3 regions of the Ureibacillus sp. FSL W8-0352 genome follow, and region 2 is predicted to be linked to each of the others. Evidence: riboswitches for the same ligand, from Rfam matches in the RefSeq annotation. Region 2 holds a riboswitch; each other region holds the start of a gene.
The links. A riboswitch is a leader RNA that binds a small molecule or an ion and turns the genes downstream of it on or off. The one in region 2 is predicted to bind thiamine pyrophosphate.

Region 1 (3,283 bases), 450 kb from region 2:
ATTTCCGACTTACGTAAATGCAAAAGAAACGAAGGAAAATGTTTATCAGGAAAGAATGAATTTGTACAAAAGCTACGAAACGCCATTTGTCCCATGGTATCGTTTGGCGGCGGTCGATCAATATGAAAGAAATATCCAAGAAGTACGGAAGGATATTCCGAAGCGTGAGAGTATCATCGCGATTCAGTTTTCTCCTGAATTTTGGGTTGGAGAATTGAATCCAAATGAGGAAGATACTTCACCTTTTTCAATTGGATATTTTGGGGGGAAAGGTCTTGATGGAAACGGAGATGGCAAGGCAGATCGAAATCATGACCAAGATATTCTTTATACAATGGCAACGTATTTAAGCGAATTTGGCCCGTCAGAAGAGGATTTTAAAACTGCCTTATGGGAGTATTACAAAGATGAAAAAATTATCAATCAAATTATAACCATTCAAATACTTTATAAACATTTCAATTCTATTGAGTTAGACAAGCATATTTTTCCCCTCCCAGTTCGAGGCTATAATTACAGCTATAAAGGAACTTGGGGTGCTAGCAGGGGATGGGGCGGAAGACGTATACATGAAGGAACGGATATTTTTGCAGGCTATGGAACGCCTGTTCTGTCAACTTCTTATGGTGTTGTAGAAGTGATGGGCTGGAATCAATTTGGCGGTTGGCGAGTTGGCATTCGGGATAATCAAAATACGTATCATTATTACGCACATTTAGCATATTTCAATAAAGATTTGAAAGTTGGAGATATTGTAGAACCGGGAACAATTCTTGGCGCCGTAGGAAGTTCTGGATATGGTAAAGAAGGAACGAGTGGAAAATTCCCTCCACATTTACATTACGGAATGTATAAATTTAATGGCCGTACAGAATGGGCATTTGACCCATATCCACATCTTTTGCAATGGGAAAAACAAACAAAGAAGGGACAAAAATAACAAGAGTTGCTTTAGCGAAAAATCGCTAGAGCAACTTTATTTTATGGTAGAAGCCGCAAACATTTTTAGCTAAAAGTATTTGAAGAATATCCAGTCTGCTAAAAAAGATTATGCTTTTCAATGAGACACTGGGAAGTAGAAAGTTATATATAGTTGGAATAAAATAACAAAATTTATATTCATTTTAACTTATTGAAAATTTTATGAGTTCATGTAACAATGATTGTAATTTAATAAAGCATTATAAATCACTAGGGGTGCTAATTCATTTTAGCTGAGAGAGGCATTGCCTCAACCCTTTGAACCTGCACTAGGTAATGCTAGCGAAGGGAAGTGGTTGTTGGGACTCGTATTGTCTATTATTATATCTTTTTGCATTTCGGGTTTTAAGCCACTTCATTTTTGAAGTGGCTTTTTTTAATGGTGAATTGAATGGGAGGGAGAAATGATGAAATTTACTGACCGACTTTTAGAAAAGTATTGGTCGACTTGGAGGAAAAACCATGAACATCCGTTTGTAAAAGAGTTGGGTGAAGGCACATTGGACCCTGACAAATTCCGTTTTTATATGATTCAAGACTATTTATACTTAATCGATTATTCCAAATTGTTTGCTTTAGGTGCGGTGAAAGCGCCAAATCTTGAAGTGATGACGGTGTTTGCCAACCTGCTTTATTACACAATGAATGGAGAAATGGCGTTGCACAGAAAATATGCGAGTCGTTTTGGCATAACGGAAAAAGAGCTGGAAGAGGCAAAACCGTCTCCGGTAACGCTTGCATATACGCACTATATGTTAGCTGTTGCACAAAATGGTTCTATCGCTGAACTTGCAGCTGCTCATTTAGCTTGTGCATGGAGCTACTGGGAAATTGGATGTGAACTTGCTGAAATCGAGGGTGCTAAAGAACACGGATTATATGGAGACTGGGTAAAAATGTACAGTTCCGAAGAGTTTGGCCAATCAGCGCAATGGAATCTCGATTTGCTTAATCAATTGGCAGAAGGAAAACCGGAATCTGAACTTTTACGACTAGAAGAAATCTTCTTAAATACAACACGATTTGAATACATGTTTTGGGACATGGCATACAACAGGCAAATGTGGCCGACTGATGAAAAAGTCAATGCATGAAAGGAAGTCAATGTATTGGAACTGCATGCCATAACTGATGGAAAAAAATCAATTAAAGAGCTGAAAGAGATTATTACATCCATTGCCGATGTTGTTGATTACATTCATATACGCGAGAAAAGTAAAGTGCCCGCAGAAATCGTTGCGCTAGTAGAAGAACTTATTTATGCAGGGGTGGAGAAAGAAAGGCTTGTTATTAACGACAGGCTTGATATAGCCCTACTTACGGGTATACGGAACGTACATCTTCCAGCAAACAGTCTTCCGGCAGCAAAAGTAAAAACGGCGTACCCATATATGAGAGTTGGGGTTAGCGTGCATTCCGTTGAGGAAGCAAAAACTGCTGAAGAAGCGAGGGCAGATTATTGTCTTTTCGGTCATGTATTTGAAACGGACAGCAAAAAAGGATTGGCAGGTAGAGGAACGAATGCCCTAGGTAAAATCGTTGAACAATTGCAGATTCCCGTGATAGCGATTGGTGGAATTACGCCAGACAACGTTGAACAAGTGCTGGAGAAAAAAGTGCATGGCATTGCGGTGATGTCTACCATTTTCTCATCGAGTCAACCAAAGGAAGCCGCAATCCATTTAAAAAATATTGTTCAAAAAGGGGGATGAAGTTGCATCTTTACATTAATGGCCGAAAAACAGAAGTGCAAAGTAGTATTCAAAGTGTTGAAGATTTGTTGAAGTTTTATAAATTACAAGATCGCATAGTCGTGGTTGAACAGAATGGCGAAATTGTATTGAAAGAACAGTACAGCAAGCAGCTAGTGAATGATGGCGACAAAATTGAAATTGTCCATTTTGTTGGAGGGGGATAAACATGTTAAAAATTGCAGATAAAGTTTTACAATCAAGATTGTTGTTAGGTACAGGGAAATTTCCGAATTTTGAGATTCAAAAGGAAGCGGTAGAAGCATCTGGAGCAGAGATTTTAACTTTTGCGGTCAGAAGAATGAATATTTATGCACCATCCCAACCGAACTTTTTAGAAATGTTGGATCTTTCCAAATACACGCTTTTACCGAATACGGCAGGAGCCAAAACAGCGGAAGAAGCAGTGAGAATTGCGAAACTCGCAAAAGCTTCAGGGTTATGTGACATGGTGAAAGTCGAAGTCATTGGGGATGATAAAACTCTTCTCCCTGATCCTATTGAAACATTAAGAGCATCAGAAATGTTATTAGAAGAAGGATTTATTGTCC
Region 2 (3,283 bases):
CTTCTTCTAACTCAGTTTTGTTCATAATACTAGCTGTTCCATAAACATGGACAGCTTGATAATTCCAAGTTGGTACATTTTCATGGCTATACCAAGATGATGAGATATATGCGTGTGGACCTTGGTAAATTACAAGCACGTTTTCATTTTGTGATTCAAAGCTTTTCCATTGAGGGTTGTTGATAGCTAAATGTCCCGTTATATAATAATCATCTCCTTGCTTTCGCAACTCCAACGGTAAATGAGTAGCAATTGGTTTATTTTCAAATGTCGAAACAATTGTGCCGAAGGAGTTTTTCTGAATAAAATCAATGATTTCGTCTATATCCGTCACTGTAAAATATTTCGGTATATACATGCTAATCAACCTTCCAATGTTTTGATCATAATCAAGTCAGTCTGCTCTTCATCCCCCATATAAAAGGAATGAGATTCTTTTTGAACAAATCCCATTTTCTTATAAAAACCAATTGCATTTTCGTTCTTTTCCCAAACCCCAAGCCAAATTTTCTTTTTATTCCATTCCTTTGCAACTTCAATCGCTTTATTTAGCAAGACTTTTCCAAGTCCATGCTTCTGAAATTTCTCTCGAATATAAATTCTTTCAATTTCAAGGAATTCATCGCCCATTTTTTCCGTCTGAGCATCATCACTATTGACTTTTAAGTAACCCGCCAATTCATTTTGGTAATAGACAAAGAAAAATTGTGAATGAATATTGGATAGCTCTTTCTCTAATTGTTTTATATTAAATGCCTTTTCTAAATATACTTTCATATTTTCAGGTGAATTTTGATCTTTAAATGTGTAATAAAACGTTTCAATGCCCACTTCTTGTAATGTGTGCAAATCTTCAAGGGTACATGTTTTTATTTTGATTGTCATAGTGAACATCTCTCCTCATATCAATAATTTCGTTTGTTTCCCTTCTTAACGTATTCCCAATCTTTTTCAACATTTTTTCTTACCCGCTGCAAAAGATTGAATAATGTTTCCACTTCTACTTCAGATAATCCTTGTAAAGCTACAGCGTTAGAATGATCATGTTCTCTTATTAAAAACGGATAAACATTATTGCCTTTCTCGGTCGCATAGAGTTTCTTAATTTTTTTATTTTGTGGATCCTCTCGCTTTTCAACAAATCCGTTCATTTCTAGTTTTTTTATTGCGCGTGATGCAGTTGTCCGATCCACTTTGATCATTTCAGCCAACTTTTCTTGAATAATTCCTGGGTTCTCACATATTCGTACAAGGTACAAATACTGACCTTTTGTTAAGTCATATTCTTTAAACTCGATATTACTGATTGAATCTAGTGCTCGTGCTATCATCCCAATTTCACGAAGAACTTCTTTCATAATGAACCCCTCTCATTTTGTTGTAAATGCAATATTTTTAGTTCATTATACTCAACTTTTGTTGCATTTACAATAAAAAATAAAACCAATTGAATATCTACATAATCTTAGGATGAAAATTCAAAAAAATTTGCAATCTTTCACAAGAATAAGTAGACTTTATATTGAAACTGAATATATTAACCGGGGGCTTGCGGAAGCAGGCTGAGAGTACGACTAATCCGTCGTTGACCGTTTGAACCTGATTTGGGTAATGCCAGCGCAGGGAGTGTAGTAAGTCGAATTATGCACTTTGCTTAGGCAGAGTGCATTTTATTTTGCGGAAAGGGTGAAAACCGATGACTCAGCAACGAGAAATCATAGAGGAACTTTCTCAATTTATCAAAAAGAATCAAGCTTCAGAAGAAGAGTTTAATAGCTTGGCTTTACATATTTTTAATTATCAATACAAACATAATCTCCCCTATCAAACATTTTGCCGCCAAAAAGGAAAGACACCGCGGCTTGTGAAAAATTGGCGAGACATTCCTTATGTGCCGATGAGTGCCTTTAAAGAGGTTCCATTGACATGTTCAGATCCAGAGGCAGCGGTTAGAGTCTTTATGACAAGCGGAACAACCCAAGGAAAACAAGGCAAACACTATCATTCCACTCTCGAAATCAGAGAACTTTCCATGATTATCAACTTTAAAGAACGGTTTATGAAAGAAACAAATCGCATCCGCATGGGAATTTTGTTTCCAACTGAAGAGAAAATGCCGCACTCATCCTTAGCCCATTATTTAGCTCTTGTCATGAAAGAGTTTGGCACAGAGGACAGCTGCTATTTATTAAAAGAGAACGGCGTACATATTCAAAAAATCATCAGTGAGTTGGAACATGCCGAAAAAACAGGAGAACCATTTGCTTTGCTCGGAGCAAGTTTCAGTTTTGTTCATTTGTTTGAGGAATTGGAGCGTTTAGGAAAAACGTTTAATCTGCCGAAGGGAAGCAAAATTCTTGATACTGGTGGTTATAAAAATAAATCAAAGGAATTGGATTTAAATGAATTTTATCAGTTGCTTGAAAGATATTTCGGTGTAGATAGAAGCAATTGTATTAATATGTACGGCATAACAGAGCTAAGCACGCAATTTTATGATGATGGCAATGAGGTCGTTCCATCTATAAAAACTGGACCTAGTTGGATTCGTACGAGAGTCATCAATCCGTTAACAGGTGAAGAGGTTCCAGAAGGAGAACGTGGTGTTTTAGTTCATTATGATTTAGCGAACTTTAATTCCGTAATGGCGGTTGCTACTGAAGATGTAGGAATGGCGGTTGATGAAGGATTTTATCTGTTCGGTAGAGTTCAAGGTGCCGAGGCAAGGGGATGCTCGCTAGCGGTAGAAGAGTTTATTCAATTGGCGAAAGGAACAGCAAAATGAGAATAACAGCTGGATATATTCCAAATATCGGAGAAACGAAATTTGATAAGAAAATCCTGAAGTTTCAGGATTTAGAAGTGGAACTGCCTCTCCTTACATTAGAGCAAATGCAGAGGGTCATTGACACGGTGAAAAGAGAAAGTGCGGAAATCTTAAAATCACTGTCGGTATCAACAGTAGTGGACATCATCGGTTATGTAACGGAACAATTTTTGGACCGCAGTTCATCTTATCGACAGCAGGCGGAAAAGTTGCTTCCGATTGTCACCGGCTATGATGAGGAGGTAATTCGCCTTGGTCTTACATCTTTTTTAAAAACATTTCGCAAGCACGAACTCCAGCGTTTCCTAGTAGAAGATTTAGGAAATCCATTATTATTAGATCATTTTCAGCCGCGCGCAAAAGGTGGTTTTTCAAAAGCAATTGGACCAGAACTCATTACCCATGTATGGGCAGGGAATGTTCCAGCACTGCCTATTTGGAGTTTCGTATCTGGTC
Region 3 (3,283 bases), 2.1 Mb from region 2:
GAAGGGGTTGACTGGATTGTATTAGAAGAGCCAATCGAATTTTCAATTGAACAAATTACTATGTTTAGAGATGTTTTCGGTCATACGAATCGACCTATACAACCAAAGAATGACAGGAAAATTTTTAAAATAACCATCAATTAAATATTCTAAATATAATCCCTCATATCATATGAATGATTGACATTGAAATGCACTTTATAAATATGTTGAATATTTTATGGTTCAATACAGCAATTTGTTTCTCATCTACTTTCTGAGCATTCATGGTTTTAATCAGCTGTAGTAATAAAGTGAGGGAGTGATTCTACAGGTTGATTATTTTGAATTTTTTAAATGGTTAAAGAATAAGGGGCGGTATCGCTCCTTTTTGTGTTAATTAAGCTCATAAATCGTTTTATGATTACTGTTTTAAAAATGCCTCACGTTATTGAATATTTTTGTTATTAAAGGAAAAAAATAACAAAAAAGTGGTAATTTCCTTCATCCAGTTGCATAGTGAGGTGAATTGAATGATTATTAATATGTTAACTGTAATATTTGTCTTGATTTGTTGTATTGTAAGTTTTCTCCTTATGGTTTTCACAAAAAAAACTTTGTTGTTTCGATATATTCCAATAGTTATCATCACAGTTAGCTTCATCTTTATAACGATTAAATACTTCTTCTATTCATATTACTTGATAGTCACAAAATTATTTGATGGTGTAATCCTTGTTCTTTTCCTTACATTATGGTTCTTCATTATGATTGAACATGTCATTCTCGATTTCATTGAAGATTATTCAAACATCCGCTCATCTTTTCGTATCATGTATAATCGAATTAAGCGATTGAAGTTTCGTTATGTTCGATTACATTTCATAAAAAAAATTAAAAACCAAAGCCTACATTAGTGCACATATCGAATTGTTGAAGTAAACAGGAACAGGGAGGTTATATTCATGAAAATAACCATTGAATGGACGTATCATCATAAAGGATTGGAAACAACTTTTCGATCAGATGAAATGCCGCCAGTTCAAGCCCTATTGATTGCAGAAGAATTAAAGAAAACCGGAAAAGTAAAACATATGACCTTTATTGATCAATATGACAGTACATGGTCTGTTAAAGAAATAAAAAAATATTTAAAGGAAATCGAAACTGAGCCATCCAATGTGACAGTGTATTTTGATGGTGGTTATGATTTAGAAAGTCAAAAAGCCGGTTTAGGATTTGCCATATATTTTGAACAAAACGGAAAATCTTATCGAACTAGAAAAAATTTAATGCAACTTGGCTTAAGATCTAATAATGAAGCGGAATATGCGGCATTATACGGAAGTATTCTAGAGTTAGAAGTGATAGGCGTTCATCATCAAACTGTTCGATTCATTGGTGATTCACAGGTTGTTATTAATCAAATGAGTGGAGAATGGCCTATTTATGAAAAAGAATTAACAAATTGGGCGAATAAAATTGATGAAAAATTAAATCAACTAGCAATTAAACCTGAATTTGAATTAGTTTCGCGAAAAGGGAATGAAGAAGCCGATCGATTAGCAACTCAAGCATTGAATAATACCATAATTGAAGGAAAAATAGAGTTAGATTAATCGAGAAAAACTTGTGACATTCAATCTAGAATTTAAGTGATTTAGCTGTTTTATCTAGCAATCTTTTTAAATTCTATTAAATTATTTGAAAAAATAAAATGAAAATGTGTTATAATTTTCATAACAACTAAAAAATTATTAAATTTTGCAGGGGTGGCCTAAGTGCCTGAGAAGGTGATATCACCTAACCCTTAGAACCTGATGCAGCTAGTACTGCCGTAGGGAGCAAAATACCTTATCGTATGAATTATGATTATGTGTATTGTTGCTCTCCAAACTTGGAGAGTTTTTTTATTTCATATGATAATTGCAGGGGTGGCCAAGTGCCTGAGAAGGTGATATCACCTAACCCTTAGAACCTGATGCAGTTAGCACTGCCGTAGGGAGCAATGAAAGATTGTGTTCTATTTTCAAAGCTCTTTTGCGCCGTGCAAAGGAGCTTTTTTCTTTACATAAATTTTTACAATTATAGGAGGATATATATGAGCTTAATCAAAATAAGAAAAAAAAATCCATTAATTCATTGTATTACAAATACCGTTGTAACGAATTTTACTGCAAATGGTTTGCTTGCAATTGGAGCTTCACCAGTTATGTCAGATGAGCCATTGGATGTAGAAGACATGGTCGCTATTGCAAACGGATTATTAATTAATATTGGTACATTAAATAAAAATTCAGTAGAAGCAATGATATTAGCTGGCAAAAAAGCAAATGAACTAAACATTCCTGTCGTGCTTGATCCTGTCGGGGCGGGGGCTACAACATATCGTAAAGAAATTACAAAAAATTTATTAAAAGAGATTAAATTTGATTTAATCCGATGTAATGCTGGAGAATTAGCAGCAATTGCGGGAATTAATTGGCAAGCAAAAGGAGTTGATAGTGGAGAAGGAGAAATGGATATTACCCTTGTTGCTAAGGAAACTGCTCAAAAGTATGGTGCAATTGTCGCTGTATCTGGAAAAGAAGATTTCGTGACTGACGGTATAGAACACTATCCAGTTAGTGGTGGCCATGAGTTAATGACTCAAGTTACAGGAACAGGTTGTTTATTAAGTGCTATTTGTGCTGCAGCATTAACGTTGGATGGAGGAAAACTTGAAAATATTCGAAATGTATTAGCTGACTATAAAAAAGTCGCTGAAAATGCTTCGAAAGAAAAATACCTTGGTTCCTTCCAAGTTGAAATATTAAATGGATTACATCAAATTTCAAGAGGTGAATAACTGTGAATATTGTCTTGACAATTGCTGGTTCAGATAGCGGCGGGGGAGCTGGCATTCAAGCGGATTTAAAAACATTTCAGGAGCTAAATGTTTTTGGTACATCTGTCATTACCGCATTGACTGCTCAAAATACATTAGGCGTAGAAGGTATTTATCCTGCAACGTCTGAATTTGTGGAACAACAATTGAATACAGTTTTACAAGATTTTGAAGTGAAAGCATTAAAAACAGGTATGTTATTTTCTGCAGATATTATTAAAACGATTGCAAAAAATTTAATAGATAAAAATATTCAAATAGTCGTTGATCCAGTGATGATTGCAAAAGGTGGGCAAGCGTTATTGCAAGAAGAGGCCGTACAAGCGATGAAAAATGAATTATTGCCAATAGCAACCGTATTAACGCCTAATATTCCAGAAGCTGAGAAAATCACAGGTATGAAAATTGAAACAGCAG

Region 1: it holds a riboswitch for thiamine pyrophosphate, as region 2 does, so the genes downstream of both, tenA (thiaminase II) here and NST98_RS14030 (LuxE/PaaK family acyltransferase) in region 2, are expected to answer to the same signal.
Region 3: it holds a riboswitch for thiamine pyrophosphate, as region 2 does, so the genes downstream of both, thiM (hydroxyethylthiazole kinase) here and NST98_RS14030 (LuxE/PaaK family acyltransferase) in region 2, are expected to answer to the same signal.

Annotation. Positions count from the first base shown of each region.
Region 1 is NZ_JBBOQT010000001.1:2,329,063-2,332,345, reverse strand. Features, by position in the region: gene NST98_RS11805 (M23 family metallopeptidase) at 1-940, shown strand, start outside; TPP riboswitch at 1,184-1,289, shown strand; gene tenA (thiaminase II) at 1,389-2,075, shown strand; gene tenI (thiazole tautomerase TenI) at 2,091-2,693, shown strand; gene thiS (sulfur carrier protein ThiS) at 2,690-2,899, shown strand; gene NST98_RS11785 (thiazole synthase) at 2,902-3,283, shown strand, end outside.
Region 2 is NZ_JBBOQT010000001.1:2,782,342-2,785,624, reverse strand. Features, by position in the region: gene NST98_RS14045 (FMN-binding negative transcriptional regulator) at 1-358, opposite strand, end outside; gene NST98_RS14040 (GNAT family N-acetyltransferase) at 364-885, opposite strand; gene NST98_RS14035 (MarR family winged helix-turn-helix transcriptional regulator) at 906-1,358, opposite strand; TPP riboswitch at 1,532-1,643, shown strand; gene NST98_RS14030 (LuxE/PaaK family acyltransferase) at 1,697-2,785, shown strand; gene NST98_RS14025 (acyl-CoA reductase) at 2,782-3,283, shown strand, end outside.
Region 3 is NZ_JBBOQT010000001.1:695,397-698,679, forward strand. Features, by position in the region: gene NST98_RS03550 (carbonic anhydrase) at 1-144, shown strand, start outside; gene NST98_RS03555 (reverse transcriptase-like protein) at 945-1,598, shown strand; TPP riboswitch at 1,738-1,840, shown strand; TPP riboswitch at 1,900-2,001, shown strand; gene thiM (hydroxyethylthiazole kinase) at 2,081-2,827, shown strand; gene thiD (bifunctional hydroxymethylpyrimidine kinase/phosphomethylpyrimidine kinase) at 2,830-3,283, shown strand, end outside.